3 regions of the Streptomyces sp. AMJ-169 genome follow, and region 3 is predicted to be linked to each of the others. Evidence: riboswitches for the same ligand, from Rfam matches in the RefSeq annotation. Region 3 holds a riboswitch; each other region holds the start of a gene.
What was found. A riboswitch is a leader RNA that binds a small molecule or an ion and turns the genes downstream of it on or off. The one in region 3 is predicted to bind cyclic di-AMP.

Region 1 (10,401 bases), on a different contig from region 3:
CCACCTCCTGCGCGGCGAGACCGAGACCGCCAGGGCCTACCTGACCCGCGCGGCGGACGAGGGCGACGACAGAGCCGTACGCCTCCTGGCGGACACCGACGCCGGCCCACAGCCCCCCGAGGCCGCCGAGTCCTACTTCAGACACAGCACCGACCCCCAGGACCGCGCGCATCTGGGCGTAGTACTGGAGCGACAGGGCCGTACAGAGGAGGCGATCCAGGCATACGACGAAGCAGCCGCCGCCAACGACCTCTTCGCGAAACGCCAGCTACGACGACTGCGCCGGCCCAGCCAGCCATAGCGACCCCGACGACTAGCCTTCCGCCAGCTCCGCCAGCTCCGCCAGCTCCGCCAGCTCCGCCAGCCCCAGCCACGACGGCAGCGGCGCCCGAAGCCGGACCGCCCCTCACCCCCGCCCCCATCGAGCCAGCCGCAGCCCCAGCCCACCGACCCGCGCCCTCACCGACCCGCGCCCCACCGGGCCGCCCCGCCAACCGCACCCCGCCCACTGCCCCGCGCCTCCAACCCACGACCCACGCCCACCGACCCTCACCCCCAACCGCACTCCCGCCCACTGCCCCACGCCCCCAACCCGCGCCCCGCGACCCACACCCACCAACCCCCAACCCCCAACCCCCTCCCCCCAACCACCCCCCACCCCGATACCGTCACCCAGTGACCTCCAACACCCCCCACCCCCCACCCCTCTTCACCTGGGACTTCGCCGCCAACCCCTACCCCGCCTACGCCTGGCTCCGCGAGCACGCCCCCGTGCATCGGACCACCCTCCCCAGCGGCGTAGAAGCCTGGCTGGTCACCCGGTACGACGACGCCAAGCAGGCCCTCGCCGACGCGCGCCTCTCCAAGAACCCGGCGCATCATGACGAACCCGCGCACGCCAAGGGCAAGACCGGCATCCCCGGCGAGCGCAAGGCCGAGTTGATGACGCATCTGCTGAACATCGACCCGCCGGACCACACCCGCCTGCGCAGACTCGTCAGCAAGGCGTTCACCCCCCGCCGGGTCGCCGAATTCGCCCCCAGGGTGCAGGAGTTGACGGACCAGCTCATCGACAGGTTCGCGGCGCACGGCGAAGCCGACCTCATTCACGACTTCGCCTTCCCCCTCCCCATCTACGCCATCTGCGACCTGCTGGGCGTCCCGAGGGAGGATCAGGACGACTTCCGGGACTGGGCCGGGATGATGATCCGGCACGGGGGCGGCCCCCGGGGCGGCGTCGCGCGGTCGGTCAAGAAGATGCGCGCCTACCTCCTCGACCTGATCCACCGCAAACGCGGCGACCTCGGCGACGACCTCATCTCCGGCCTGATCCGCGCCTCCGACCACGGCGAACACCTCACGGAGAACGAGGCCGCCGCGATGGCGTTCATCCTCCTGTTCGCCGGGTTCGAGACGACCGTCAACCTGATCGGCAACGGCACCCTCGCCCTCCTCACCCACCCCGACCAGCGCACCCGCCTCCAGCACTCCCTCGCGGCCGGCGACCGCGGACTCCTGGAGACCGGCGTCGAGGAACTGCTGCGATACGACGGCCCGGTCGAGCTGGCCACCTGGCGGTTCGCGACCGAGCCGCTCAGCCTCGGCGGACAGGACATCGGCCCCGGCGACCCCGTACTCGTCGTCCTCGCCGCCGCCGACCGCGACCCCGCCCGCTTCACCGACCCCGACACCCTCGACCTCGCCCGCCGCGACAACCAGCACCTCGGATACGGGCACGGCATCCACTACTGCCTCGGCGCCCCGCTGGCCCGGCTGGAGGGACAGACCGCCCTCGCGACCCTGCTGACCAGGCTGCCTGATCTTCAACTCGCAGCAGAAACAACAGACTTGAGGTGGCGTGGCGGACTCATCATGCGCGGGCTGCGGACACTTCCCGTGCGATTCAACCCCGTTGACCCAAGCTTTCCGAAGTCCACTGCCAGAACCAGTAGTCCTTCGCAAACATGACACACACTCAACTCTGTGATCTTCACGTGATCTGTGTGGCATTAACTTGTGACAAGTGATCGGGTCCGGATACGTTCACACATCAGTGCGGTCCCCACGCCGCACGCGTCACTGCTGTCGTGAGAAGGGTGCCCGCATGCTCTCCGGGAACGGCCGTCACCGTCGACCCCGCCAGGCTCCGGCGCTGCTCGTCGCCGCCGGAGTGACCGGCTCCGCGATCGCCATCCCCCTGCTCGGCGCGAGCGGCGCCAGCGCGGCGGACGGGACCGTCTGGGACAAGGTCGCCGAATGCGAGACGGACGCCACCTGGAGCGAGAACACCGGCTCCCTGCTCTACGGCGGGCTGCACATCTCGCTGGACGAGTGGAAGAAGTACGGCGGGACGGAGTTCGCCGAGCGGCCCGACCTCGCGAGCCGCAACCAGCAGATCACCGTCGCCCAGAAGATCCTCGCGGATCAGGGGGTCGGGGCCTGGCCGGTCTGCGCGATCACCACCGGGCTCACCAAAGCGAACGGGGTCGCCTCCTCGGTCGACCCCGGGGCGTCCGGTCCCGGGAGCGGCGGCTCAGGATCCACGTCCGGCAACGGCAACGGCAACGGCTCCGGCGCAGGCTCCAGCGCCAGCTCCCCGAGCACCGGCGACGACACCCCCAGCACCCCCACCACCCCCAGTACCCCCAGCGCCCCGAGCGCTCCCAATACCCCCAGCACCCCCACCACCCCCGGCGACACCGACACCGACCCCGCCACCCCCTCCCCGTCCCCCTCCCCGAGCAACCCCCCGGCAGAGAAGGGCAACTCCGGCACATCGGACTCGTCCGGTACATCAGACTCGTCCGGAACATCCGATACGCCCGGCACCTCCACCGGCGGCGGCCGGATCGTCCAGCCCCCCAACAGCGAGCCCACGACACCCTCGTACCAGGACAACTCGGACAACACTCCGCAGCCCACCGGGTATTCGAGCCTCGTCGACACCAGCGCCGATCCGGCCCCCGTGACCCTCTCGGTCAACGGCACCGGAAAGCATCGCGGGGTCAGCGCGCCGGAGTCGTACACCGTCCGCGCGGGCGACTCGCTCGTCTCCATCGCCGACTCCCTTGGGCTTGACGGCGGATGGCGTGCCCTTTATGCGGAGAATCGGAACGTCATCGGGGGCGACCCCGGGGCCATCGTCCCCGGTCAGACGCTTCGGCTCGGTAATTGAGGCAGTGTAAGAAATCCCCAAGAACGCGTCCGAAAGCGGCAGTTCGGCGGGGCGGTTCGGGTCGTATGTCGGTTTTGGGGAAAGTGTGGGATGAGTCTCACAAGCCCTGATCGTCTTTGAAATTCCGCTCCGGGCATGTCTACGGTCGAGCCGCCTGAGAACTCGGGCCCCTGCTGCCGCACACGCCTAATCCTGCCAGTGGCCGCACGGGAACAGTCGTCGCTTCGAGCGCCGTCGGCAGGAGCGGGGGACCCAAGGTAAGCGCTGGGAACGGCAGTTGACGCCGGACCCGGCTTGGGGTGAAGCCGTACGGCTCCTGAAGGGGAGCGCGTGCGGCCGGGCAACTCAACCGGCCCGAACCCGACAGCTCACCTCGCAGGCGTCGGTGAGGGGATCGATCCATGCTGTTCTCCGGCAAGGGCAAGCACCGCCGCCCGTCCAAGGCCACCCGTGTCATCGCGCTCGCCGGTGTCACCGGCGTCGCCGTCGCCGCCCCGCTGATGGCCGCCGGTGGCGCCTCCGCCGCGACCGCCTCCGAGTGGGACGCCGTCGCGCAGTGCGAGTCCGGCGGCAACTGGGCCATCAACACGGGCAACGGGTACTACGGCGGCGTCCAGTTCTCCGCCTCCACCTGGGCCGCGTACGGCGGCACGCAGTACGCCGCCACCGCCGACCGGGCCACCAAGGCGCAGCAGATAGAGATCGCCGAGAAGGTCCTGGCGGCGCAGGGCAAGGGCGCCTGGCCCACCTGCGGCACCGGCCTCTCCGGCGCGAGCTACAGCGGCTCCTCCAGCTCTTCCGGCTCCTCCAGCTCGAACTCCGGCAGCAGCTCGTCGAGCTCCAACTCCGGCAGCTCCAGCTCCAGTTCCTCGAACAGCGGCAGCAGCTCCAGCAGCACCCGCACCGAGACCCCCGCCTCCTCCCGCTCGACCGACCGCCCGGCCGCCGCCAAGACGGTCACCACGCCGGCCGGTACGAAGGTCAAGAAGGGCGACGGCGAGTACAAGGTCGTCAAGGGTGACACCCTCAGCTCCATCGCGGCCAAGCACAAGGTCGCCGGCGGCTGGCAGAAGCTGTTCCAGCTGAACAAGGACATCGTCGAGGACGCCGACCTCATCTACCCCGGGCAGCAGCTGCACCTGAAGTAAGACTCAGCTGAACCACAGCACCCTCACAGCCGTGGACCTCACAGTAGAGACACCGTGAGGGTCACCCCCCCGTCCCCACGGGTCTTCCGTCCCGGTGCGTGTTCCCCCGTACGCACCGGGACGGATTTTTTGTTCGCCTTCCGGTCACTCCCCCTTTGTTCCGACCTTGAACAATAGGTACGGTCGGTTCCGAACGTGGCCGGTCGGTCGGCTGGCCGAAGCGTCCGCGCCGGTTAGGCTCTAGTCGCAAGGCCCGCGCGGCCCCGCACCACCAGCGTCACATCCCAAGAAGGAGATGCACGTGCCGTCCATCGACGTCGTCGTAGCCCGGGAAATCCTGGACTCCCGAGGCAACCCCACGGTCGAGGTCGAGGTCGGCCTCGACGACGGCAGCACGGGTCGTGCCGCCGTTCCGTCCGGCGCCTCCACGGGTGCCTTCGAGGCCATCGAGCTGCGTGACGGTGACCCCAACCGCTACCAGGGCAAGGGCGTCGAGAAGGCCGTCCTCGCGGTCATCGAGCAGATCGGCCCGGAGCTCGTCGGCTACGACGCCACCGAGCAGCGCCTGATCGACCAGGCGATGTTCGACCTGGACGCCACGGACAACAAGGGCTCCCTCGGCGCCAACGCGATCCTCGGCGTCTCCCTGGCCGTCGCGCACGCCGCCTCCGAGGCCAGCGACCTGCCGCTGTTCCGCTACCTCGGCGGCCCGAACGCGCACCTGCTGCCCGTTCCGATGATGAACATCCTGAACGGCGGCTCGCACGCCGACTCCAACGTGGACATCCAGGAGTTCATGATCGCGCCGATCGGCGCCGAGTCCTTCTCCGAGGCGCTGCGCTGGGGCACCGAGGTCTACCACACCCTCAAGTCCGTCCTGAAGTCCAAGGGCCTGTCCACCGGCCTCGGCGACGAGGGCGGCTTCGCCCCCAACCTGGACTCCAACCGCGCCGCCCTCGACCTCATCCTCGAGGCGGTCAAGCAGGCCGGCTACGTCCCCGGCGAGCAGATCGCGCTCGCGCTCGACGTCGCCGCCTCCGAGTTCTACAAGGACGGCAAGTACGAGTTCGAGGGCAAGTCCCGCTCGGCCGCCGAGATGACCGAGTACTACGAGGAGCTCGTCGCCTCCTACCCGCTGGTCTCCATCGAGGACCCGCTGTTCGAGGACGACTGGGCCGGCTGGAAGGTCCTCACCGACAAGCTGGGCGACAAGGTCCAGATCGTCGGCGACGACCTCTTCGTCACCAACCCCGAGCGCCTCGCCCGCGGCATCGAGGAGGGCACCGCCAACGCCCTCCTGGTCAAGGTCAACCAGATCGGCTCGCTGACCGAGACCCTGGACGCCGTCGAGCTGGCCCAGCGCAACGGCTTCAAGTGCATGATGTCCCACCGCTCCGGCGAGACCGAGGACGTCACCATCGCCGACCTCGCCGTCGCCACCAACTGCGGCCAGATCAAGACCGGCGCCCCGGCCCGCTCCGAGCGCGTCGCCAAGTACAACCAGCTGCTGCGCATCGAGGAGATCCTCGACGACGCCGCGGTGTACGCCGGGCGCTCTGCCTTCCCCCGCTTCAAGGGCTAAGCCTCAGCCAGTCACTCGTACGTCCCCGTACCCGGTCCCGTACCGTGTGCGGGGACGTACGCACGTATGAACGGGAGGCGCGGCAGATGGCCGTCAAGGACAAGGACCGGTTCTCCACCGCGACCAGACTCCGCGCCCTGGGCGAACAGACCGCGGCCCGCGTCTACCGCTCCCAGAACAAGCGCCAGCAGCACCGCTCCCGCCTGACCGGCCGAGCGGCCCTCCTGGCGCTGGTGCTGTGCACGCTGATCGTCGCGCTGGCCTACCCGATGCGGCAGTACGTCTCCCAGCGGGCCGAGATCGCCGACCTCCAGCGCAAGCAGCAGCAGGCCCGCGAACGGGTCGAGCAGCTGCGCGACCTCAAGGCGCGCTGGCAGGACGACGCCTACGCGGAACAGCAGATCCGGCTGCGGCTGCACTATGTGATGCCCGGCGAGACCGGGTACGTCATGATCGATCCCGACGCGGCGAAGCAGGCGCGGGCGCAGACGGCCACGGCGGACCGGCCCTGGTACGCGAACGTCTGGGACGGCGTGGACAAGGCGGACGCGGCGCTGCGCTGAGCGTCGTAGACTCCCGGACCCCGAAGACCAACAGCAGAGAGATTCACGTACGGCCATGCAGACGCCTCCCCCAACCACCCCGCGCACGGAGCCCACCGAGGCGGACGTCGCCGCTTTCGAGCAGCAGCTGGGCCGCCCCCCGCGCGGGCTGCGGGCCATCTCCCACCGCTGCCCCTGCGGTCAGCCGGACGTGGTCGAGACGGCCCCCCGCCTCCCCGACGGCACCCCCTTCCCGACCCTCTACTACCTGACGTGCCCCAAGGCCAACTCGGCCATCGGCACGCTGGAGGCGAGCGGGCTGATGAAGGAGATGACCGAACGGCTCGGCCAGGACGAGGAGTTGGCGTCCGCGTACCGCGCGGCGCACGAGGACTACATCCGGCGCCGGGACGAGATCGAGGAGCTGAAGAACTTCCCCAGCGCGGGCGGTATGCCGGACCGGGTGAAGTGCCTGCACGTCCTGGTCGCCCACGCGCTGGCGGCGGGCCCCGGGGTGAACCCGCTGGGCGACGAGGCGCTGGCGCTGCTCCCGGAGTGGTGGAGCAAGGGCAGCTGCGTGACGCCCTGCGCGTGAGCGGGCGCGTTCCGCGTGTGGCCGGGGCGAGTGCGTCCCGTACGTGACCGGGCGGGCGCGTCCCGGCCGTGACCGGGGCGGGCGAAGAGACGTCCGTGACCTGTTGATCCGCTGACCTGTCGAGAGGACCCCTTATGACGCGCGTCGCCGCCATCGACTGCGGTACCAACTCCATCCGCCTGCTGGTCGCGGACGCCGATCCGGTGACGGGGGAGCTGACCGACCTGGACCGCCGGATGACGATCGTCCGCCTCGGCCAGGGCGTCGACCGCACCGGCCGGCTGGCACCGGAGGCCTTGCAGCGCACCTTCGCCGCGTGCCGCGAGTACGCCGCGGTCATCAAGGAGCACGGCGCCGAACGCCTCCGTTTCGTGGCGACCTCCGCGTCCCGCGACGCCGAGAACCGCGACGAGTTCGTACGGGGCGTGCTGGAGATCCTCGGCGTGGAGCCGGAGGTCATCTCCGGGGACATGGAGGCGGAGTTCTCCTTCACGGGGGCGACGAAGGAACTGACGGGCCGCGACGACCTCGCCAAGCCGTATCTCGTGATCGACATCGGCGGCGGCTCCACGGAGTTCGTGGTCGGCGACACGGCCGTCCGCGCCGCGCGGTCCGTGGACGTCGGCTGCGTACGGATGACCGAGCGCCACCTGATGACGTCCGGCGAGGCGGCGGACCCGCCGGCGGAGGCGCAGATCGCGGCCATGCGGGCGGACATCGAGGCGGCGCTGGACCTCGCGGCGCGGACGGTCCCGCTGACGGAGGCGCGCACCCTGGTGGGCCTGGCCGGCTCGGTCACGACGATCTCCGCGATCGCCCAGGACCTCCCCGCCTACGACTCCGCCCGCATCCACCACTCCCGCGTCTCCTATACGAAGGTCCGAGAGATCTCCGACCGCCTGCTGCGCTCCACCCACACCGAACGCACGGCGATCCCCTCACTCCACCCCGGCCGCGTGGACGTCATCGCCGCGGGCGCCCTCGTCCTCGCCGCGATCATGGAACGGGTGGGGGCGGAGGAGATTGTGGTGAGCGAACATGACATTTTGGACGGAATCGGCTGGTCGATCGCTTAAGGGCAGGGGAAGGCCCCGGTACCGAGAGAGGTACCGGGGCCGCTCGCTGTAGACCCCTGGGGCGTTGAGCCGCTTAAGGCTTCAATCCTTCGTAGGCTTCGCGGAGGTCCTTTGCCTCAGGCAGGGACCGGCGTTCTACGGCGCTGACGACTTCTAGTGCCCGCCAGTGGTTCGACGGAACAACTCGGCCACTCAATATGGCTTTCTGCACTGCCTCGCACGCTTCGTCAAGGCGATTCTGGTTCAAAAGCACCAACGCTAGGTCAATATTCGCCGAAGCGACACGGCGAGGCCACTTTGAGAAATCGGCAGAAGGACTTAGGCGGGTAATCACTTCGCGCGCGTATGATTCTGCGGCTGAGTCGCCAAGCCAGGCTAGAGTAGTTGCCGTGTATGAAATTGCCTTTGCGGGGTCATATTGATAGTGATGTTCTTTGGGGCGGATAGGAGAACTTAGGGAAGTCGAGAGCTGTTGAACTCGATTAATCACCGAGTAGGTCTCTGCGCTGTTGTGCAAGCGGGCTTGCGCTCGCCCCTCTTGTGCTGTCGCTTGGATGAGTACTGAGGTTCCCGCTGGTGCGATCGATTGCGCTATTCGGGAAAGTCCAATCGCCCGCTCGTAGTCTCCGTCGGTCAAGACGCGCCAAGCATCCGTTTCGAAGCACCATGCTTCAATCTCCGGAAACTCTGACTCTCTCCCCAGTGCTGCCGCAGTTTGCAGCCTTGCCACTGCGGCGGAGTTTTCCTTGAGGTCGATATGAAGAGTGGCTGCAAAGAGTGAGAACCATGCGCCAACGATCAAGAGCCGACGATGTTCGGTAAGGGTTTTTTTCGCGTCAAGCAGGTCTTTGATGTATCCGAGATGACGTCTTGCTTTATGGAGCAAGTCTTGCGGTGAAGTTGTCGGGTAAGCCTTAGCCGCTTCGTCGAATTCTCGCTCTAGTCGTGAGAGGGTTCCTTGGCCTACGTCGCTCGCCTGCACTCGGCGTGCCAATTCCCAAGCCTCCCACTCGTCATCCGGTGAGGCGGTGGAGATTTGGAGGGCAGCGGGGTTTTTAGGACCTTCATTGAAGGCAAGCAAATTATCCAGATCGCCTGACGTGACTTCTAGAAGCTTCGCCATCTTGGGGCGCTGATGAGCCTGAGGGTCGATCTCCCCGCTTTCCCAACGCTGCACCGTGCTGGTGGCTACCGCCATCGCTTGGGCGAAGATTTCTTGGCTATAGCCGCATGCCTTACGGCGTTTGGCCAGCTGCGTCCGCCTGCCCGCCATGTCCGTGCTCCGTCCGGCTTGACGCCCTCCCAGGTGAGAGTACCGGGCGCGGTCAACCTGCGGGCCAAGTGCGGTGTATCTGCTGTGGTACCGCCGAGCCCATGGCGGAAGGGTGGTGAGACGCAAGACGCAAGCACCCCCGCGGCGCGCGAACGCCCGGGGGCATGGTCACCAACCGCCGAAGGGTTGACGGCGATGGTCAACAGTACAGAGCTTTCCCAACAGCCTTACCCCACCGGCAAGTTCAGGCCGTCCGCCGCCATCACCCGTGTGAACGCCCTGGGCGAGCCCACGCTTGTCCGGCTCCTGAACGTCTCCGGGAAACGCCCCGCGGCCTCTCTCACGCAGTGGCGTGCGGAGTACGGCGGCGCTCTCAACGCCGAGACCGGTGAGTTCGAACTCCCGGTGCCGGCCATCCTCCCTTGCCCCTTCGAGAACTGCTCCGCCGGCGAGTGCTCGGAGGGCGCGTGACGGTCACCGCTGAACACGTCGGGAAGTTGGTCACGGACGGCGCGCGGACGGGCACTCTGATGGCCGTGGACCCGAACTGGGAAGACGTGAGGAAGCTGCCTCAGTACCGCCGAAGGGAAGGGCGAGCCTACGTCCGGCCGCCCGGTGGTGGGTTCGAATGGGACGTGCCCCCGGCTGCTCTGTACCTGTGTGAGAGCGGTACGCGGCGCCCTGGTTCGTGACCCGGATCGTCGTCGGCCCCCGCTGAGAAGTCCCGGAGTTCTGAAGCTCAGTCCCTGCCGGAAACAGCCGCTGCTGCGGCTCCCCTCTCGGGCAGGCAAGTACCCCGACTCAACAGGGGTCGGGGCAGGTGAGAGAGGAAACGCAGTGTCCGAGTACAGCGAGCCCGAGACCGAAGCCCTCGAGACCACCGAGGACGAGACCACCGAGGAAGGCGGCGAGACCGCCACCGACCTGACCGGCGCCCTGCTCGCCGCGTGAGGTAGCGGCGTCCGTGACCGGCGGGGAAGTAGCAGCTTCCCCGCCGGCTCCTGCACTCA
Region 2 (10,401 bases), 810 kb from region 3:
CCGTGACCGCGCAGGCCGCCTGGAAGGTCCTCGCCCCCGGAGCCTGGGACCAGCCGCTGCTGCTCGCCGTGGACTTCGCCGACCCGGGCCGCCCGCGGCCGGCGTTCGACGCGCTCGCCCCGCTGCTCGGCCCCGGCATCCCGCTGTGGGAGTGCCGCCGGCCCGAGACCGAGTGGGAGGACCGGCCGGACGGCGAGACGTTCGCGGAGTTCTGGGCGGAGGGGGTGCGGGTGACCGGGCGCCAGGTGGCCGCGGTCCTCGGCCACCGCGTGGGCGGCCTGTACGCGGCCCGGCTGGCGCGGCTCGTGGCGCGCCAGCAGGACCGGGCGCCCCAGGTCGTGCTGTTCGACCCGGAGCCGCCGAGCCGCCCCGGCATGACGGCCGGCTTCCGCGCGGCCGTCGCCCGCCTCTCCTCGCTCCTGACGCCGCACGAGGAGGAACTGGCGGAGCGCACCGCCCGGGAGGCGGCCCTGGACGACGGCCCGCTGACCGAACTGGGGGCCAGGCTGGCCAAGTCGTTCACGGAGATCGCCCACTCCGCCCACGCCGCGGCCGGCCTCCCCGCCGAACCGGCCGCCGAACTCGCCGAGGCCTACGGCGGTTACGTCACCTACGTGGCTGCCGCGTCCGGGTACGACCCGGCGCGGCTGTGGTCCGGCGCGACGGCACTGACGTCCCTGACGGCCGGCGCGCACGCGGACCTGGCGGGGCGCCGGATCCAGGTCGCGGCGGCGCGCGAGGACCTCCTGGGCAGCCCCCTGACGGCCGAGGCGCTGGCCGGCCTGCTGGCCTGATCCGTCCTCGCCGGACCCCGCTGTCCCAAAGCGGCCGGGCCGCTTCCGACGCCCCTGAACCCCTTCTCCGGCGCGGCCCCCGGGGGCCAGAATCTCATCACCGAGGAAAACGCGGGAAGGAAAACCGAGAAGCGGCCGAAGAAAACCGGCCCCGGATTTCCACCGAATTCCCCGAACCAGACTTCCGGCAGTACCGAGTGCGGTACCCGTTTGCCCAAAACGGCCCCTCACCGGAATTTACCGGCCCCCGCTCCACCGCCGCCGCTAACGAAGGAACCGAAAATGACTCGCTCGCTTCGCTTCTACGGAATCGTCCTCGGCGCCCTTCTCGCCACCACCACCCTCACCGCCACCGCGCAGACCGCCCTTCAGCCGTCTCAGACCAGCCACACGCAGGCGGACGAGAGCGGCGACGGCCTCATCTGGGACTGACCCGACACCGGGGCCGCGTCCGGGACTTCCCTTCCACCAGACCGCTCCGGGAGCCGCACGCCCTGGCACAACCAGGGAAAAGGGGCCGACAGCCAGAAGCTGTCGGCCCCTTCTGGGGCTGTGTCGGCGCGCTCTGGGGCTACGCCGGTTCTGGGATCCGGGGCTACGCGGCACTGGAGATATGCCCGCGCGGCTCTGGGGCTGCGCGGCTCCGAGATGTGCCCGCGCAGCTCTAGGCGTTCCTCAGCCGGCCACCGCCGCCGCGGCCTCCCCCTCGCCGACCGGGACCGTGCCCCCGGCCGCCGGTGTCTCCGGCCAGCCGTCCTCCGGTGTGATCGCGGCGATCCGCCACCACGGCTGGTCCGGGACCGTCTCCGCCGTCGGCTCGAAAGGCTGGCCGGGGCGGGGCAGGGCGATACGGGCGCCGGCCGCGCGGGCCGCCGTCACCGTCCCCTCCCCCGGCTCCGCCCAAGGGTGCTGGGCGAGGTTGAAGGTGCCCCAGTGGATGGGGAGCATGATCCCGGACGGGGTACCGCCCTGGAGGTCGAGGTGGGCGCGCAGACCCTCCTCGGGGGTCATGTGGATGTCGGGCCAGAACTCGGAGTAGGCGCCGATCTGGATCATCGTCGCGTCGAAGGGGCCGTGATCGGCGCCGATGTCCTTGAAGCCCTCGAAGTAGCCGGTGTCCCCGCTGTGGAAGATCCGGTGCCGCTCGCCCTCGACGACCCAGGACGCCCACAGCGTGTGCTGCCCGTTGCGCAGGCCGCGCCCGCAGAAGTGGCGGGCCGGGGTCGCGGTGAGGGTGAGGCCGGCGACCTTGGTCTCCTCGTTCCACTCCAGTTCACGCAGCCGGTCCGGGGAGACCCCCCAGTGCTCCAGGTGCGCGCCGACGCCGAGCGGGACGGCGAAGAGGGTGTCGGTGCTAGCCAGCGCCTTGATCGTCGGCATGTCGAGGTGGTCGTAGTGGTCGTGGGAGATCACCACGACGTCCACGGGGCCCAGCGCGGCCAGCGGCAGCGGGACCGGATGCATCCGCTTGGGCCCGGCGAACGGGAACGGCGAACACCGCTCGCCCCAGACCGGGTCGAACAGCACCCGGTGCCCGTCGATCTCGGCGAGCACACTGGAGTGCCCCATCCAGGTCAGCCGCAGTCCGCTGGCGGGCGGGCCCGCGAGGTCGGCCAGCGTCGTGGCGTGCACGGGGACCGTTCCCGAAGGGGCCCGCAGCAGCCTGCTGTCCCGGTCGAAGAAGGCCTTCGCGAGCTCCCCGGCCGAGCCGGAGGGCCGCGAACGGAAGGAGGGCCCGCCGGGATTCACGAACGCGCCGTCCTTGAAATGCGGTGACCGGCGGATACGCGCCAGCCGCTCGCCACTCGGGTCCGCGCCGAAGGCATCGGGCTGGAGCGCGCGGAGCCCGAGGCTCAGGGAACGGGGACCGGCCACGGTACCTCCAGGTGGAATCGGTGAGGATTCCATTATGGGCGGCACCTGTGACAACCGTCCGTGGGGGCGGGTCCGGGCGGACGTCGGCGCAGCTCAGCCGGGGGGAGCGGGCCGATCGACCGGTCGGCCGGGCCGGTCGACGGGGCAGCACGGCGCGTGCGGGGTGAGCGTGCGGCCCGGCTCGGACGCAGCAGCCGCACCGCCCGCCCCCTCAGTCCAGCTCGTACACCGCCGTCACCGAAGACGTCGCCTTGATCTCGCCCGGCGAGACCGGGACCGCCCCGAACCCCCCGGCGGGCATGTCGGCGGCCATCATCGGGGGCGGCGGGCTCATGAACCCGGTGCCGTTCTCGCTGAGGGAGACCAGCCGCCCGAGGTGGCGTCCGCTGAGCTCGGCGTACTGCTCGGCCTTCCTGCGGGCGTCGGTGAAGGCGGCCTTGCGGGCGGCGGACTGGAGCGGGGTGCGGTCGGCGAGGTCGAAGCCGACGGAGTCGACGCGGCCAGCGTCCCCGGTGGCGTCGGTGACGGCCTCCAGGACGGCGCCGGTCTTGGAGACCGGACGGACCTGCACGGAGAACGACTGGGCCGCGCGGTACCCGGTGAGGACGGCGGTGCCGCCGGTGTAGTCGTACACCGGGCCGAGGGACACGTTCTGCGTGCGGATGTCCTTCTCGGCGATCCCCTGCGCGTGCAGCGCCTTGAGCAGTTTGGCGGCGGCCTCGCTCTGGGCGGACTGCGCCTCCTTGGCGGTCTTCGCGGTGGCCTCGACACCGACCCCGAGGACGGCCATGTCGGGCGCGGCGCTCGCACTGCCGTCACCGCTCACCGTGACGGTCGTCGCGGCGGGCGCGAGCCGGGCGGCGGGGCGGCTCGGGGCGCCGTCCAGCGCCGTCGCGGCGGGCGCGGCGGCGGCCGGGAGGCCCAGGGCGAGCAGGGCCACGACGGACGCGGCGACGGGACGGGGGGTACGGGAACGGCGCATACGGGCGGGTCCTTCGCGAGGGGGAGGATGACGCGGTCATCCCAACACCCGCCCCTCCTGCGGAGAACCGGCCCGCCGCGCGGCTTCCGTACGATCACCTCACTGGCGCAAGCGCCCTGAGGCACCCTCTGTCAGGCGACTCAGGGCGCTTGCGCCAGTGCGGCACCCCCCTGTCAGGCTCAGGCGACCGCCGCGATCCGCATCTTGATGTCGTCCGGCGACAGCGCGCCCTTCGCGGTGACGTGGTCCCCGGAGGACTCGCCGCGCAGCCGGCGGCCGATCCAGGGGACGAGGTACTCGCGCGCCCAGTGCACGTCGTCGCGCCGGACGTCGAGGGTGCCGCGCGGCGGGAGCGGCGGCCAGGACTGCTCGGGGTCGGCCGGCACGTCGACGCCGAGGGCCTGTCCGGCGCGCAGCGCGACGCGGGTGTGCCCCTCGGGCGAGAGGTGCAGCCGGTCGTCGTCCCAGGCCCGGCGGTCCTGGACGGACTTCAGGGACCACAGGTCGAGGACGGGGCAGCCGTACCGGTCGGCGATGGCGCGCACGTGTCCGTTGTAGGTGGCGATCTTGCCGCGCAGGTGCTTGAGGACGGGCATGTGCCGGGTGTCGAAGCCGGTGGTCACCAGCACGGTCCCGGACACCTCGGCGAGCTGGGCGACCGCCCGCTCGAAGCGTTCGGCGACCTCGTCGGGGTCGGTCCCAGGGCGCAGGATGTCGTTGCCGCCCGCGCAGAGCGAGACCAGGTCGGGGGCCGCCGCGACGGCCTGGGGAAGCTGGTCGGAGACGACCTGGTCGAGGAGTTTCCCGCGCACCGCGAGGTTGGTGTAGTCGAAGTCGCCCTCGGCCCGCCGGTCGGCGAGGAGCACGGCGAACCGGTCGGCCCAGCCGACGAACGCCCCGTCGGGTCCGGGGTCGCCGACGCCCTCGGTGAAACTGTCCCCGAGCGCCACGTACGACCCGATCATCACTGTTCCGCTGTCATTCTTCGAATCGTCTGCCACAACATCCCATGATTCACCCGGCGATGTGACCTACGCGACCGTAGGAAGGGGTTGACGGGCGGTGAGATAAGCCACTCTTAAAGACTTTGCCAATCCGGGAATAAGCGGGGGGCTCAGCCGCGTCGGTGCTCCAGGGCATGGACCCTGAACTCCGCGAACCGGAAGTGGCTCCAGGTCGTCCGGAAGGCGAAGTGCCCGCCCGTGTACGGCTCGGGGTCCCGGTGGTCGAAGACCAGCCGCCCGTTGTTCCACCACTGCACCAGCGACCCGGCGGAGACGATCCGCACCCGGTTCGGCTCGTTCGCCGTCAGCAGGGGTTCGGTGTAGTCGCAGACGAGCGGCCGTACGCCCGCCTCCCCGACGTAACGGCGCAGCCGGGTCGTGGTGTTGTAGTTGGCACCGTAGCCCGAGCAGTAGGTCGTCGTCCGGGGAGCGGACGTCGGTCGCGTTCCAGAAGTTGTCGAGATCGGGGTCGCGGTGTACCCGATGGCGTACGGACCTTCCAGCCGCCACCGATACCAGAGGGTGGCTCCGGCGGGCACACCGACGTCCAGGACACCTCGGGCGGCGGCGACTGTGCCACCGTTCTCCAACTCGACGGCCCATTGGGAGAGGCCGTGACGGAAGTCGTCGTGTGCGAGGGGGTGGGGGCGGTGGGGGGTTCGGGTGACGTGATCAACTCCGGCGACTCCGGTATCACCGACTCCGGCTGCGGCGGCTTGGGTTGCACCGGCTCCGGTCGCGACGGCTTGGGCAGCGCTGGACCCAGCTTTGGCAACTTCGGCAGCGCCGGCCTCAGTCGCGGCAGCTTCGGCGGCGCAACCGGAGTCGGCTCAGCCGGAGCCCTCACACCCCCGCGCACCCTGGAAACCTCGCGCACCCCCGACCCCCGCATCCCGCATCCCGCATCCCGCATCCCGCACACCCTGCCCCCTCGCACCCCACATATCCCGCAGCCCCATCCCTCCCCCACCCCCGCAAACCCCCGCAAACCCTGAAAGGCCGGCCCCGGGGATCCGGTTCCGGCCTCGCGGAGGCACGTCAGACAAACGGCCTAGCAGCCGCAGGCATCACCCCACGGAGACGCCATGCGAGCGAAGGTAAGCAACCGGATCGACATCCGAGCCATAGTCAGGAGTCGTCCGTATCTCGAAGTGCAGATGCGGCCCCGTCACATTCCCCGTGGAGCCGGAGTAACCGATCTGCTGCCCCTCGGAAACGCTCTGCCCGGCGGAGACGGATATCTGGGAGAGGTGGGCGTACTGCGCGTAGTACCCGTCGGCGAGCTTGATGACGACCTGATTGCCGTACGCCCCGCCCCAGCCGGCGGAGACGACCGTCCCGGCGCCGACGGCCTTGAGATTGGTCCCGGTCGGGACGACGAAGTCGACGCCCGTGTGATACCCGCTGGCCCACATGCTGCCGGAGACCCGGTACCCGGTACCGATGACCGCACCGGTGACCGGAAGCGTGAACCCGGAGGCCGAACTCCCCGAACTCTCCGACGCCGGCTCGGTCTTCGAGGTATTCGAGCTCTTCAAGAAGGACGAACTCCCGGAGGAGGACTTCGAGGAACCGGAAGACGCCGACCCTGAAGAGGAGCTGGACGACGAAGAGGCGCCGGACGACGAGGACGAACCGGAACCGGTCGTCCCGGAGGTGCCGGTCGCCCGCGCCCCGAGCGTCAGCTTGAGCCCAGGATGGATCAGCGACGGATCGGACCCCACGGCGTCACGATTGTCGTCGTAGATCCGCTGCCACCCCCCACTGACACTCTGCTCCTCCGCGATCTTCGAGAGATAGTCGCCGGAGCGGACGGTGTACACGGCGGAAGTGCTCTTGCGGCTGCTCACCGGCGCGGCCTGAACGGCGCTCTCCGACACGGAGGCCGTGAGAGAGGCGGCGGACACGGCGGGGGAGCTCGCGGTCGAGGAAGTCGTCTGGGCGTGCGCCCCGGTGGCCCCCATCAGCGGAAGGGCGAGCGCGGCCCCGCCGGTTCCGGCGACGGCTAGCGAACGGGAGAAGCGCGGGGTCTTCGGGCGGCGGTGCTTACCCTTGCCGGGCATGGCGAATTCCTCTCCGTCGCCTGCGAGGTGAGCTGTCGGGTGCGGGCTGGAGCTGCCCGGCCGCGCGGTTGTCGCGGCTTTACCCCGAGCCGTCTCCGGTGGCGTCCGGATCCGGCGGTACTGCCTGTGGGTCCCCCGCTCCTGCCGTTTCACGGGTGGCGTGTTCGGTCTCCGGACAGCGGCAGGATTGGGCGTCCGCCCGGATTGATGGCGAACGTAAGCGACCGGGACGCACGGGGACAAGCGAAAGTCGCCCACGAATCGCTTTCCTGTCGATTCGCCGTGTGTTCCCGGCCCCGCCCGAACCGCGCCGAAAACCCCGCCCTGGCCCCAATTCCCCAAGGAAAACAGCGTGATTACGTGCACATGACGCGCGCCGCAGGGCCAGGAATATGACCCTGCTCACGCCACCGATTCACAGCTGCCTTTATTCCGGATCGAGTTGCACTGAAGCATTTCGAAACCGGACAGACCCCTCAGACTCGACGAAGCCGGAGAACAGCCGCATCAAGGTCCCCACGCAGCCCGGTCCGCAACCCGTGATGCAACAGCACCGCCCCCCGGTGGATTTCCCCCGTTTCAAGGCATTCGTACAACGCCCCGGCATCAAGCCCGCGCAGCCGCACCGCCGGGACGGTCTCCCCGTAGTGCTGGGCCTGGAGCCAGGCGAGGACGACGGTGTCGTCGCCGCGGACGTACTGCACGGCGCTGAGCCCGCCCTCGGGGGCCTTGAGCCGGTACAGGTCGCCCTGCTGGACGACGGGCCGGATCTCCTTGTACAGCGCGACCCACTCGCGCGCCTCGGCCAGCTCCGCGCCGGTCCACTCGGAGAGGTCGCCGCCGACGCCGAGGACCCCGGCGAAGGAGCTGATGAAGCGGAACTTCAGCGAGCTGACCCGGTGGTTGAGCTGGACGTTGGGGCTGTCGGTGACCCAGGCCGCCATGACCCGCGCGGGGTGGATCTGGCTGAAGCCGTGCTGGATGGCGAGCCGGTCCAGCGGGTCGGTGTTGTCGGAGGTCCACACCTGGTCGGTGCGGCTGAGGATGCCGAGGTCGATCCGGCCGCCGCCGCCCGAGCAGGACTCGAAGGCGACCCCGGGGTGGGCGGCGCGCAGCCGGTCGAGGAGCGAGTACAGCGCGCGCACGTGGTCGACCCACAGGCGCTGCGGATAGGCGTCGTCGGGCCAGCCGGCGTCGGTGAAGCAGCGGTTGAAGTCCCACTTGACGTAGTCGATGGGCGCGCTGGACAGCAGGGTGTCCAGCCGCTCCCACAGGTACTCCTGGACGTCCTCGCGCGCGAGGTTGAGCATCAGCTGGTTGCGGAACTCGGTGCGCCCGCGGCCGGGCTGGAACTGCACCCAGTCGGGGTGCGCGCGGTAGAGGTCGCTGTCGGGGTTGACCATCTCCGGCTCGACCCAGATGCCGAACTGCATGCCCAGGCCGTGCACTTGGTCGGCGAGGGGCTTGAGGCCCTGGGGGAAGCGGTCCGGGTTGGGCGTCCAGTCGCCGAGACCCGCGCGGTCGCTGGTGCGGGCGCCGAACCAGCCGTCGTCGACGACGAACAGCTCCACGCCCATCTCGGCGGCCCGCCGGGCGAGGACGAGCTGCTCCTCCTCGGAGATGTCGAAGGTGGTCGCCTCCCAGGAGTTGAACAGCACCGGGCGGTCCTGCGCGGCGTCCGGGATCACGTGCTCGCGCTGGTAGGCGTGCCAGGCGCGGCTGGCGCCGCCGAAGCCGCCGTCGGACCACAGGGCCGCGAGGACGGGCGTCGTGAAGGAGTCCCCGCGCGCGAGGAGCAGCAGCCCGGAGTCGTCGTGCCCGGCGCCGCCGGTGATCTGCACGCGCGCGTCGGGCAGCTGGGCGACGGCGATGCGCCAGGAGCCGGACCAGCCGAGGGCGGCGGTGAAGACCTCGCCGCGCTCCTCGGTCGCGTCGGTGTCGAGGGCGACCCACGGCAGATGCGGATGGCCGGTGTGCCCGCGCCGGCTGCCGATGACCTTCTCTCCGTAGGTGAGGGGCGCCCGTGTCAGCCGGGACTCGGCGGCCCAGCGGCCGTGCAGCTGCGACAGCCGCCATCCCTCGCGCTGCGGCAGCGTCAAGGTCGCGGAGTCGGCGCGCAGCAGCTCGAGGGGCTCGTCGGCGTCGTTGGCGAGGGTCGCCCAGCGCTCCACGACGTCACCGCGCATGCGGTAGTGCAGGGTGACCGTGAGCCCCCCGTCGCGGAAGCGCAGCCGCAGTTCGCCGTCGGCGGCGTCGGCGCTCTCGAAGGTCCACTCGGTGCCCCGGCGGCCGGGGACGCGGACCGAGAGGGCGGGGCGGGTGAAGCGGGGGCCGCCCTCCACCGGGTACTCCTCCCGCCCGTCCAGCGGGGACTCGAAGGACGAGCCGTGCGGCAGCGGGACCGCGGCCAGCGCCTCGGCGTCGGCGAGGGCGATCGCCGGACCCCAGTGCAGATGCAGCAGCTCGCCGCCCTCGGTGAGATGCAGGGCGTAACTGCTCGCCGGGCCCGAAAGGAGCCACGTACGCCCGTTCTCAGCGGTTTCCAGCATCAGACCCTCACACGATCGAAAATCATAAAAAACAGATACGAACAGACACGACCATTCGGAAAACATCATCAGGGTTCCCGGGGTCCTCGGGCAACGCCCTGTGGACAACTCTCGGCCTGTGGACAACTCCGGCACCCGTGCTCCCGGGCGCCCTGTGGACAACCTCTTCGCCGTCAGAGGTGTGCCGTATCGTCGAAGACGTGTCCCACCGGCCCATCCCTGAAGCCGCGGCGGTCGGGACCGACTGGGAGGGAGCCCCCGTGACGCAGCAGATCCCGTCGACCGAGCCCGAACTGGCAGGGGTACGCAATTTCCGTGATGTGGGCGGCCTGCCGACGACGGACGGCAGGCGGGTGAGGTACGGCGTCCTGTACCGCAGCGGCCATCTCGCGCACGCGACAGAAGAGGACGCCCGGTTCCTGGCCTCGCTCGGGCTGCACACGGTGTTCGACTTCCGCAACTCCTCCGACCAGAAGCTGGAGGGCCCGGACGTCGAGCTGCCGGGCGTGCGCAATGTGAACCTGCCGCTGTCCGACCCGGCGGACGGCGCGGAGTTCTGGAAGATGGTCCGCGACGGGCACATAGACCAGCTGCGCGAACTCCTCGGCGACGGCAAGGCGGCGGCGCGGATGACGGCGTCGTACCGGGCGATGGTCGCGCAGCGCACGTCCGAGCACTCCCAGGTGCTGCGGGCCCTCGCCGAGGACAGCGCCCCGGCGCTCATGCACTGCGCGGCCGGGAAGGACCGCGCGGGCCTGTCCATCGCCGTGACGCTGCTCGCGCTGGGCGTCGAGCGGGACGCGATCCTCGCGGACTACCTGGAGTCCAACGCCAAGCACCGCCGCTACCGGCTGCGCCGCTCCGACGGCTCGGCCCCCGAGCGCTCCCCCGAGGTCACCGAGCTGCTGGACCCCCTGTTCGACGCCCGCGCCGAGTACCTCCAGGCCGCGTTCGACGCCATCGAGGAGCGGTGGGGCGGGGTCGACGCCTACCTGGAAGAAGGCCTCGGCCTCACCCCGCAGCTCCGGGAGCAGCTGAAGGACCGCTTCCTGGAGTAGCCCCTACTGCCGCGCCCCCGCCTCGAACAGCAGCCAGAGGAAGGCCGCGAACAGATGCCCGCCGACGATGTAGATC
Region 3 (10,401 bases):
ACGACGTCCGCAACCGCTACGAGGTGCACGCCGTCGGCCGCTTCCTGCGCTTCGTCCCGCAGCCCTGGGCGCCAGGGGAGGACCGCCTCACCCAGCTCGTGCTGATCGGCTCCGGCATCGACCGCCAGGCCCTGGACAAGGCCCTCCAGGCGTGCGAGGACGCCGCCCTGGAGGCCGACGAGCGCGGCATGTGGGGGGTCCTGCGGTACGTCCGCGACCCGGAGGAGCCCGAAGCGCCCGAAGACCCCGTGTACGACGAAGAGGCCGACCCCGGGGAGGAGTTCCCCGGAGCCGGCCTCCCTGAGGACGCCGACGAGGCATAGAGCCCCCTGAGGCTCCCTTAGATCGGCCCCGCCATCACCGCCACCGTCTTCGCCAGCGAGACCCCCGACCCGTCCCGGCGCGGATCCATCTCCGGCAGCTCGGCGGGCAGCCCGTTCTTCTGCGCCGCCCGCGCGGGAGTCGCCCCGGCCCAGGCGAACGACAGGCAGTCCTCGCCCTTCAGGTACCGCTGGCAGCGCACCCCGCCGGTGGCCCGCCCCTTGCGCGGGTACTGGTCGAACGGCGTCAGCTTGGCCGTCGTCTGCACGGAGTCGTCCAGGGTGCCGCGCGAGCCCGCGACGGTGAACACCACCGCGTCCACGGCCGGGTCGACCGCGGTGAACGAGATGACCTTCGCGCCGTCCGTCAGCTTGATGCCCGCCATACCGCCCGCGGGACGGCCCTGGGGACGCACCTGGGAGGCCTGGTAGCGCAGCAACTGCGCGTCGTCCGTGATGAAGACCAGGTCCTCCTCGCCCGTGCGCAGCTCGATCGCGCCGACGATCCGGTCGCCCTCCTTGAGGGTGATGACCTCCAACTCCTCCTTGTTGGTGGGGTAGTCGGGCACCACCCGTTTGACGACGCCCTGTTCGGTGCCGATCGCGAGCCCCGGGGAGGACTCGTCGAGCGTGATCAGGCAGACGACGCTCTCGCCGTCCGTCAGCGACACGAACTCCGTCAGCGGCGCCCCGCCCGCGAGGGTGGGCGCGGCGGCCGTCTCGGGCAGCTGGGGCAGGTCGACCACGTTGATCCGCAGCAGCCGCCCCAGGGACGTCACCGCGCCGATCTCGCCGCGCGCGGTGGCGGGCACCGCGGAGACGACCACGTCGTGCTTCGCGCGCGGGGCGTCGTCCACGGCGAACGGACCGCCGTTGGCCGTCCGCGCGAGCAGCCCTGTGGACGACAGGAGCACCCGGCAGGGGTCGTCGGCGACCTGGAGCGGTACGGCGGACGCGGTGGCGCCGGAGGCCTCCAGAAGGACCGTGCGCCGCTCGGTGCCGAACTTCTTGGCGACCGCGGCGAGTTCGTTCGAGACCAGCTTGCGCAGCTCGGAGTCGGACTCCAGGATGCGGGTCAGCTCGGCGATCTCCGCGTTGAGCCGCTCCTTCTCGGCCTCCAGCTCGATCCGGTCGAACCGGGTGAGGCGGCGCAGCGGGGTGTCCAGGATGTACTGGGTCTGGATCTCCGACAGCGAGAAGCGCTCCATCAGGCGCTCCTTGGCCTGCGCGCTGTTGTCGCTGGAGCGGATCAGCCGGATGACCTCGTCGATGTCGACGAGCGCGGTGAGCAGGCCCTCCACCAGGTGCAGCCGGTCACGGCGCTTGGTGCGGCGGTACTCGCTGCGGCGGCGCACGACCGTGAAGCGGTGGTCGAGGTAGACCTCCAGGAGCTCCTTCAGGCCCAGCGTGAGCGGCTGGCCGTCCACCAGCGCCACGTTGTTGATGCCGAAGGACTCCTCCATGGGCGTCAGCTTGTAGAGCTGCTCCAGGACCGCCTCGGGCACGAAGCCGTTCTTGATCTCGATGACCAGACGCAGGCCGTGCGCACGGTCCGTCAGGTCCTTGACGTCGGCGATGCCCTGGATCTTCTTGGACCCCACCAGGTCCTTGATCTTGGCGATGACCTTCTCGGGGCCGACGGCGAAGGGCAGTTCGGTGACGACGAGGCCCTTGCGGCGGGCCGTGACGGTGTCGACCGAGACGGTGGCCCGGATCCTGAACGTGCCGCGGCCCGACTCGTAGGCGTCCCGGACACCGCCGAGGCCGACGATGCGCCCGCCCGTGGGCAGATCGGGGCCCGGGACGAACTTCATCAGGGTGTCCAGGTCCGCGTTCGGAAAGCGGATCAGATGCCGCGCGGCGGCGACGACTTCGCCCAGGTTGTGCGGCGGCATGTTCGTCGCCATGCCGACCGCGATGCCCGAGGAGCCGTTGACCAGGAGGTTGGGGAAGGCGGCGGGCAGCGCCACCGGCTCCTGCTCCTGGCCGTCGTAGTTGGGCGCGAAGTCGACCGTGTCCTCGTCGATCGACTCCGTCATCAGGCTCGTCGCCTCGGCCTGGCGGCACTCCGTGTACCGCATCGCGGCGGGCGGGTCGTCGTTGCCCAGCGAACCGAAGTTGCCATGGCCGTCGACGAGAGGCACGCGCATGGAGAACGGCTGCGCCATGCGCACCAGGGCGTCGTAGATCGACGAGTCGCCATGGGGGTGCAGCTTGCCCATGACCTCGCCCACCACGCGGGCGCACTTGACGTAGCCGCGGTCGGGGCGCAGGCCCATCTCGTTCATCTGGTAGACGATGCGGCGGTGCACCGGCTTCAGGCCGTCGCGGGCGTCGGGCAGGGCGCGGGAGTAGATGACCGAGTAGGCGTACTCAAGGAAGGAGCCCTGCATCTCGTCGACGACGTCGATGTCGAGGATGCGCTCCTCGAAGTCGTCGGGCGGTGGGGTCTTCGTACTGCGGCGGGCCATCGCTGCCGGCTCCTCATTTCTGGTCGCTCGGGGTCGGGCGCTGACGGATCTTAGAGTTCAGACGCTGACCATTGTGGACCGCGGCACTGACAACGCGGCCGAGGCCCGGCATCGGCGGGCCCGGCCCGACGGGAGTGAACAGCCCGTCCGCGGCTGCCCGCAGGCTACGCGATCCGCTCTCGGCGTACGCGAACCGGGAACTTCGACCGCCCCGCGCACGCTTGCATACAGTGACAGGACCGGTTACAGACATCGCGGTTCGACGACCGCGTCCGCGAGCGAAGGGACGTACATGCCCATGGGTCACACGGCCACAGCCCAGGCAGGCTCCGGGGGCCTGACAGCGACCGAGCACCGCTTGGCCAACGGCCTGCGCGTGGTGCTCTCCGAGGACCATCTGACCCCCGTCGCGGCGGTGTGCCTGTGGTACGACGTCGGCTCGCGCCACGAAGTCAAGGGCCGTACGGGTCTGGCTCACCTTTTCGAGCACCTGATGTTCCAGGGCTCCGCCCAGGTGAAGGGCAACGGCCACTTCGAGCTGGTGCAGGGCGCGGGCGGTTCGCTCAACGGCACGACGAGCTTCGAGCGCACCAACTACTTCGAGACCATGCCCGCCCACCAGTTGGAGCTCGCGCTCTGGCTGGAGGCCGACCGTATGGGCTCCCTCCTCACCGCCCTGGACGAGGAGTCGATGGAGAACCAGCGCGACGTCGTCAAGAACGAACGCCGCCAGCGCTACGACAACGTCCCCTACGGCACCTCCTTCGAGCGCCTGGCCGCCCTCGCCTACCCGGGCGACCACCCCTACCACCACACGCCCATCGGCTCGATGGCCGACCTGGACGCGGCGACCCTGGAGGACGCGCGCGCGTTCTTCCGGACGTACTACGCGCCGGGCAACGCGGTGCTGTCCGTGGTCGGCGACATCGACCCCGCGCAGACCCTCGCGTGGGTGGAGAAGTACTTCGGCTCCATCCCGGCGCACGACGGCAAGCCCGCCCCGCGCGACGGCTCGCTGCCGGAGACCATGGGCGGGCAGCTGCGCGAGGTCGTCGAGGAGGAGGTCCCCGCGCGGGCGCTGATGGCCGCCTACCGCCTCCCCGAGGACGGCACCCGCGCGGGCGACGCCGCCGACCTGGCGCTCACCGTCCTGGGCGGCGGCGAGTCCTCCCGCCTGTACAACCGCCTGGTGCGGCGCGACCGTACGGCCGTCGCGGCCGGCTTCGGGCTGCTGCGGCTGGCCGGGGCGCCGTCCCTGGGCTGGCTGGACGTCAAGGCGTCCGGCGACGTGGAGATCCCGGCCGTCGAGGCCGCCATCGACGAGGAGCTGGCCCGCTTCGCCGAAGAGGGCCCCACCGCCGAGGAGATGGAGCGCGCCCAGGCGCAGCTGGAGCGCGAGTGGCTGGACCGGCTCGGCACGGTCGCGGGCCGCGCGGACGAACTGTGCCGCTTCGCCGTCCTGTTCGGCGACCCGCAGCTCGCCCTGACCGCCGTACAGCGTGTCCTGGACATCACCCCCGAGGAGGTGCGGGAGGTCGCCCAGGCCCGCCTGCGCCCCGACAACCGCGCGGTGCTCGTCTACGAACCCCTCGCCCCCGAGCGGGCCGAGGACGCCGACGTGCCCGAAGACCCCGAGGCCGAGGCGACCGTGACGGCCGGCGGCGCCACCGACGAGAACGAGGAGGCGGCCAAGTGAGCGAGACGGCCACCATGGACTTCCACCCCCAGCCGCAGGCCGGCGAGGCCAGGCCCTGGGCGTTCCCCGCCCCCGGACGCGCCGCGCTGGACAACGGCCTGACGGTCCTGCACTGCCACCGCCCCGGCCAGCAGGTCGTCGCCGTGGAGATCCTCCTGGACGCGCCTTTGGACGCCGAGCCGGCCGGTCTGGACGGTGTCGCCACGATCATGGCGCGCGCCTTCTCCGAGGGCACCGACCGGCACTCCGCCGAGGAGTTCGCCGCCGAGCTGGAGCGCGCGGGCGCCACCCTCGACGCGCACGCCGACCACCCCGGGGTCCGGCTCAGCCTGGAGGTCCCCGCCTCCCGGCTCGCCAAGGGCCTCGGCCTGCTCGCCGACGCCCTGCGCGCGCCCGCGTTCGAGGCCGGCGAGATCGAGCGGCTCGTGGGCAACCGGCTCGACGAGATCCCGCACGAGCTCGCCAACCCCTCCCGGCGCGCCGCCAAGGAGCTCTCCAAGGAGCTGTTCCCGGCCGGCTCGCGCATGTCGCGCCCGCGCCAGGGCACCGAGGAGACCGTCGCCAAGATCGACGCGGCGGCCGTACGCGCCTTCTACGACCGGCACGTGCGCCCCTCGACGGCCACCGCGGTCGTCGTCGGCGACCTGACCGGCATCGACCTCGCGGCGCTGCTCGGCGAGACCCTGGGCGCCTGGACGGGCACCCCGGGCGAGCCCCGCCCCGTGCCGCCGGTCACCGCGGACGACACCGGGCGCGTCGTCATCGTCGACCGCCCCGGAGCCGTCCAGACACAGCTGCTGATCGGCCGGATCGGGCCCGACCGGCACGACCGCGTGTGGTCGGCCCAGGTGCTCGGCACGTACTGCCTGGGCGGCACGCTCACCTCCCGGCTGGACGCCGTCCTGCGGGAGGAGAAGGGCTACACCTACGGGGTGCGCGCCTTCGGGCAGGTCATGCGCTCCGCCCCGGACGGCTCGGGCGCGTCCATGCTCGCCATCAGCGGCTCCGTCGACACCCCGAACACCGGGCCCGCGCTGGGCGACCTGTGGACCGTGCTGCGCACCCTGGCCGAGGGCGGACTGACCGACGCCGAGCGGGACTTCGCGGTGCAGAACCTCGTCGGCGTCGCCCCGCTGAAGTACGAGACGGCCGCCGCCGTCGCGGGCACGCTCGCCGACCAGGTCGAGCAGTACCTGCCCGACGACTACCAGGCGACCCTCTACCGCCAGCTGGCGGCCACCGGCACCGTGGAGGCCACCGCCGCGGCCGTCGCCGCCTTCCCGGTCGACCGCCTGGTGACCGTCCTCGTGGGCGACGCCGCCCAGATCCGCGAGGAGGTCGAGGCCCTGGGCATCGGCCCGGTGAAGGTCGTACCGGCGGAGTAGGCGTACGAGGGCACGCGCGCGTGGGTGAGCCTTTGGGGGTTCACCCGCGCGCGCGTTCCCGCACGGCGGCTCCCTTTACAGATGTCCGTATTGGTGTGAACCCTGCCCCTCTGCCCTGTGGCATGTTTAACAAATCCCGGTGTCCGCTTGGGGAACCGAGGGGCCCCGCTCTAGCGTCGTCCGGGCTGTTCGTCAGGCAGTGCGCCGCAGCCGCGGCACCGGACAGCGATCGCCGAGTCCCCCTACGGCGCGAGCCAGGGGAGCCGGGGACCCACCGTCCCTGGGGTGAATCGGGCGCCCTCCCAAGGGGAGCCCGTAGGAGACCTTCCTGCTCCGAACCCGTCAGCTAACCCGGTAGGCGAGAGGGAAGGAAAGGACGAACACGACCCTATGGCGTTCACCTGCGCCACCACCGGGAAGCACCGCAGGCCCGGCCGGATGCAGCGCACGACCGCCCGCGCGGCGGGCATAGCGGCGCTCACCACCAGCGGCGTCATGGCGAGCGTGGCCTCCCCGGCCCTCGCCGCCGACACCTCCCTCGAACACACCGGCCTGATCCCCGTGGTCACCGTCGGGGACGACGTCGCCGAGCAGATCGACGACCAGGCCGCCGCGCAGAAGCAGGCCGCCCAGGAGGAGGCCGCGCGGCAGCGGGCCGCCGCCGAGGCGAAGGCCGCGCGCGAGGCCGAGGCCCGCGCCGCCCGCGAGGCCGAGCGCGCCCGCCTGAACGCCTTCGTCATCCCCGTCACCGGCTCCTACGTGTCGACCGGCTACCGCGCGAGCAGCTCCCTGTGGTCGTCCGGCAGCCACACCGGCATCGACTTCCACGCGGCGACCGGGACGACCGTCCACGCGGTGGGCTACGGCACGGTCGTCGAGGCCGGCTGGGGCGGCTCCTACGGCAACCAGATCGTCCTGCGCATGAACGACGGCACGTACACCCAGTACGGCCACCTGTCGTCGATCACGGTGTCCGTCGGCCAGAGCGTCACCCCGGGGCAGCGGATCGGCCTCTCGGGCGCCACCGGCAACGTCACCGGACCGCACCTGCACTTCGAGGCCCGCACGAGCCCCGAGTACGGCTCGGACATCGACCCGGTCGCGTACTTGCGCGGCCACGGCGTCACCGTCTGACGTTCTGCGCGAAACCGTCCAGCCCCGGCCCTTCCGGCCGGGGCTTTCGGCGTTTCGGGCGCCCGCTGTCCAAAAAATATCCATGGATTCCGGCTCGCCATCGGAAATTCCCGCTGATTGCAATAGAGTCACGGAACAGACGTCGAATGGACGGCGTTTCACGGGGTTAATGCGGAGGTCGGTCATGCGTATTCCGGCGCACTCGGTGTGCACGGCCATCCGGGACGACATCGTCGCGGGTGTCTACGAGCGCGGCAGCCGTCTCACCGAGGAACTCCTCGCCCGCCGCTACGGCGTCAGCCGCGTCCCCGTGCGCGAGGCGCTGCGCACCCTGGAGGCCGAGGGCTTCGTCGTGACCCGCCGCCACGCGGGCGCGTGCGTGGCCGAGCCGACCGAGCAGGAGGCCGCCGACCTCCTGGAGATGCGGCTGCTCCTGGAGCCCCTCGGGGCCGCGCGGGCCGCCCAGCGGCGCACGGAGGCCCACCTGAAGGTGCTGCGCGGGCTCGTCCGGCTGGGCCAGGAGCGCGCCAGGAGGGGCAACAGCGAGGATCTGCGCTCCCTGGGCGGCTGGTTCCACGAGACGCTCGCCCAGGCCTGCGCCAGCCACACCCTGACCGCGACGCTGACCCAGCTGCGCCACAAGATCGCCTGGATGTACGCCGTGGAGGCGCCCGTGAGCCCCGTGGAGGCCTGGGCGGAGCACGGCGCGATCGTGGACGCCGTCGCGCGCGGGGACGCCGAGCGGGCCCGCGCGATCACCGCGCTGCACACCGAGCGCTCGACCGCCGCGCACCGGCTGCGGTTGCCCGGGGCCGACGGCCGTGTGAGGACTTCGCAACACGCCGTAAACATGTCCGGCCTGCGTCATTAACACGGGCGCCGTATACAAAGAAGAGATATTCGGCGGAGGTGTATTTCCGTCGGCCTTTTCGGTGCGCGCCGTGAATTCATCGGGTGCGCTCCTGCGGTGTGCTTCCGCGCACTCCGAATCCTTTGCGGGGCAAATCATCCGGGAAAGGGTCCGGGAGGTTTCGTGAAGCTCGGGGAAACGGCGAAGCCGCGCCGCCCGGACGGGCTGACGCGGCTTCACGCACGCACGCGCGGGCTGAACGCCTCCCGCGCGGGTGATGGCTCACACGGTCTCGGGAAGCTCCTCAAGACCCTCGGCGACCAGCTTGGCCAGCCGGTCCAGCGCCGCGTCCGCGCCCTCGGCGTCGGAGGCCAGGACGACCTCTTCGCCACCCTGGGCGCCGAGGCCGAGGACGGCCAGCATGGAGGCGGCGTTGACCGGGTTGCCGCCCGCCTTGGCGATCGTCACCGGGACGCCTGAGGCCGTGGCGGCCCGGACGAAGAGGGAGGCGGGGCGGGCGTGAAGGCCCTCCGCCCAGCCGATGTTGACGCGGCGCTCAGCCATGTGTTGCTGCCCTTCAGTGTCTCAGGGTTGTCTAGACCATTTTTCCACACGTGAGACGTCCCCGGAGGATCGACAGACCCTTCCGGGACGGCTGCCGGGCCGCGGCCTCGGACCGGCTCCACCGTGTGACGTCCTTCCCCAGACTGCCTCGCGCCGTTGTCGGACGCGAGCCGTACGCTGGGCCCCATGCGAAGCGCCGAGGAGCGGCACGAGTACCCCGCCCACTGGGAAGCCGACGTGGTGCTGCGCGACGGCGGCACCGCGCGCGTACGGCCCATCACCGTCGACGACGCGACCCGCCTGGTCAGCTTCTACGAGCAGGTGTCGGACGAGTCGAAGTACTACCGCTTCTTCGCGCCCTACCCGCGCCTGTCGGCCAAGGACGTCCACCGCTTCACGCACCACGACTTCGTGGACCGGGTGGGACTCGCCGCCACCGTCGGCGGAGAGTTCATCGCAACCGTACGCTACGACCGCATCGGCCCCGACGGCATGCCCGCCTCGGCCCCCGCCGACGAGGCCGAGGTCGCCTTCCTCGTCCAGGACGCCCACCAGGGCCGCGGCGTCGCCTCCGCCCTCCTGGAGCACATCGCGGCCGTCGCCCGCGAGCGCGGCATCCGCCGCTTCGCCGCCGAGGTGCTCCCCGCCAACAGCAAGATGATCAAGGTGTTCACGGACGCCGGGTACACCCAGAAGCGCAGCTTCGAGGACGGTGTCGTCCGCCTGGAGTTCGGCCTCGAACCCACCGAACGCTCCCTCGCCGTCCAGCGCGCCCGCGAACAGCGCGCCGAGGCCCGCTCCGTGCGCCGCCTGCTCGCGCCCGGCTCCGTCGCTGTCATCGGCGCCGGACGCGCCCCCGGAGGCGTCGGCCGCGCCGTCCTCGGCAACCTGCGCGCCGCGGGCTTCCAGGGCGCCCTGCACGCCGTCAACAAGGCCTTCCCCGACGACCTCAAGGAGCTCGACGGCGTCCCGGCCCACCGCTCCGTGCGCGACATCGAGGGCCCCGTCGACCTCGCCGTCGTCGCCGTCCCCGCCGACGACGTCCCCGAGGCCGTCACCGAGTGCGGCGAACACGGCGTGCAGGGACTGGTCGTCGTCTCCGCCGGGTACGCCGAGAGCGGGCCCGAAGGGCGCGAGCGCCAGCGGGAACTCGTGCGCCACGCGCGCGCGTACGGGATGCGCATCATCGGCCCCAACGCGTTCGGCGTCATCAACACCTCACCCGAGGTACGGCTCAACGCCTCCCTCGCCCCCGAGACGCCCCGCCACGGCCGCATCGGCCTGTTCGCCCAGTCCGGCGCCATCGGCGTCGCCCTCCTGTCCCGGCTGCACCGCCGGGGCGGCGGCGTCACCGGGGTGACAGGGGTGTCCACCTTCGTCTCCTCAGGCAACCGCGCGGACGTCTCCGGCAACGACGTCCTCCAGTACTGGTACGACGACCCCGACACCGACGTCGTCCTCATGTACCTGGAGTCCATCGGCAACCCCCGCAAGTTCACCCGCCTCGCCCGGCGGACCGCGGCGGCCAAGCCCCTGGTCGTCGTCCAGAGCGCCGGATCGGCCCCCCAAGGGCACGCCGTGCGCGCCACCCGGCTGCCGCCGGCCACCGTCTCCGCGCTGCTGCGCCAGGCCGGCGTCCTGCGCGTGGGCACCATCACCGAACTCGTCGACACCGGCCTCCTGCTCGCCCGCCAGCCCCTGCCCGCGGGCCCGCGCGTGGCCATCGTCGGCAACTCCGAGTCCCTGGGCCTGCTCACCTACGACGCCTGCCTCGCCGAGGGCCTGCGCCCGGCGCCCCCGCTCGACCTGACGACCGCCGCGAGCGCCGAGGACTTCCGCCGAGCCCTCACGCGCGTGCTGGCCGACGAAAGCTGCGACGCCGTTGTCGTCACCGCCATCCCGGCCATCGGCGAGACCTCCACCGGTGACGCCGAACTCGCCGAGGCCCTCAGCTCCGCGGCGGCGGCCGCCCCGGCCAAGC

Region 1: it holds a riboswitch for cyclic di-AMP, as region 3 does, so the genes downstream of both, ACYUD3_RS27680 (transglycosylase family protein) here and ACYUD3_RS00610 (M23 family metallopeptidase) in region 3, are expected to answer to the same signal.
Region 2: it holds a riboswitch for cyclic di-AMP, as region 3 does, so the genes downstream of both, ACYUD3_RS03925 (M23 family metallopeptidase) here and ACYUD3_RS00610 (M23 family metallopeptidase) in region 3, are expected to answer to the same signal.

The regions. Positions count from the first base shown of each region.
Region 1 is NZ_JBVLTJ010000012.1:105,608-116,008, reverse strand. It holds gene ACYUD3_RS27695 (tetratricopeptide repeat protein) at 1-301, shown strand, start outside; gene ACYUD3_RS27690 (cytochrome P450 family protein) at 676-1,968, shown strand; gene ACYUD3_RS27685 (transglycosylase family protein) at 2,105-3,175, shown strand; cyclic di-AMP (ydaO/yuaA leader) riboswitch at 3,395-3,572, shown strand; gene ACYUD3_RS27680 (transglycosylase family protein) at 3,577-4,323, shown strand; gene eno (phosphopyruvate hydratase) at 4,619-5,905, shown strand; gene ACYUD3_RS27670 (FtsB family cell division protein) at 5,992-6,468, shown strand; gene ACYUD3_RS27665 (DUF501 domain-containing protein) at 6,524-7,042, shown strand; gene ACYUD3_RS27660 (Ppx/GppA phosphatase family protein) at 7,177-8,118, shown strand; gene ACYUD3_RS27655 (helix-turn-helix domain-containing protein) at 8,192-9,391, opposite strand; tRNA gene ACYUD3_RS27650 (tRNA-Glu) at 9,723-9,806, shown strand.
Region 2 is NZ_JBVLTJ010000001.1:951,668-962,068, reverse strand. It holds gene ACYUD3_RS03955 (hypothetical protein) at 3-794, shown strand; gene ACYUD3_RS03950 (hypothetical protein) at 1,077-1,226, shown strand; gene ACYUD3_RS03945 (MBL fold metallo-hydrolase) at 1,470-2,669, opposite strand; gene ACYUD3_RS03940 (SIMPL domain-containing protein) at 2,881-3,651, opposite strand; gene ACYUD3_RS03935 (SGNH/GDSL hydrolase family protein) at 3,831-4,616, opposite strand; partial or broken gene ACYUD3_RS03930 (DUF6250 domain-containing protein) at 4,766-5,395, opposite strand; gene ACYUD3_RS03925 (M23 family metallopeptidase) at 5,723-6,718, opposite strand; cyclic di-AMP (ydaO/yuaA leader) riboswitch at 6,723-6,889, opposite strand; gene ACYUD3_RS03920 (alpha-galactosidase) at 7,195-9,267, opposite strand; gene ACYUD3_RS03915 (tyrosine-protein phosphatase) at 9,528-10,325, shown strand; gene ACYUD3_RS03910 (DUF6126 family protein) at 10,329-10,401, opposite strand, start outside.
Region 3 is NZ_JBVLTJ010000001.1:144,155-154,555, forward strand. It holds gene ACYUD3_RS00590 (CobW family GTP-binding protein) at 1-323, shown strand, start outside; gene ACYUD3_RS00595 (DNA gyrase/topoisomerase IV subunit A) at 341-2,791, opposite strand; gene ACYUD3_RS00600 (M16 family metallopeptidase) at 3,084-4,487, shown strand; gene ACYUD3_RS00605 (M16 family metallopeptidase) at 4,484-5,872, shown strand; cyclic di-AMP (ydaO/yuaA leader) riboswitch at 6,093-6,248, shown strand; gene ACYUD3_RS00610 (M23 family metallopeptidase) at 6,263-7,006, shown strand; gene ACYUD3_RS00615 (GntR family transcriptional regulator) at 7,191-7,877, shown strand; gene ACYUD3_RS00620 (HPr family phosphocarrier protein) at 8,139-8,420, opposite strand; gene ACYUD3_RS00625 (bifunctional acetate--CoA ligase family protein/GNAT family N-acetyltransferase) at 8,607-10,401, shown strand, end outside.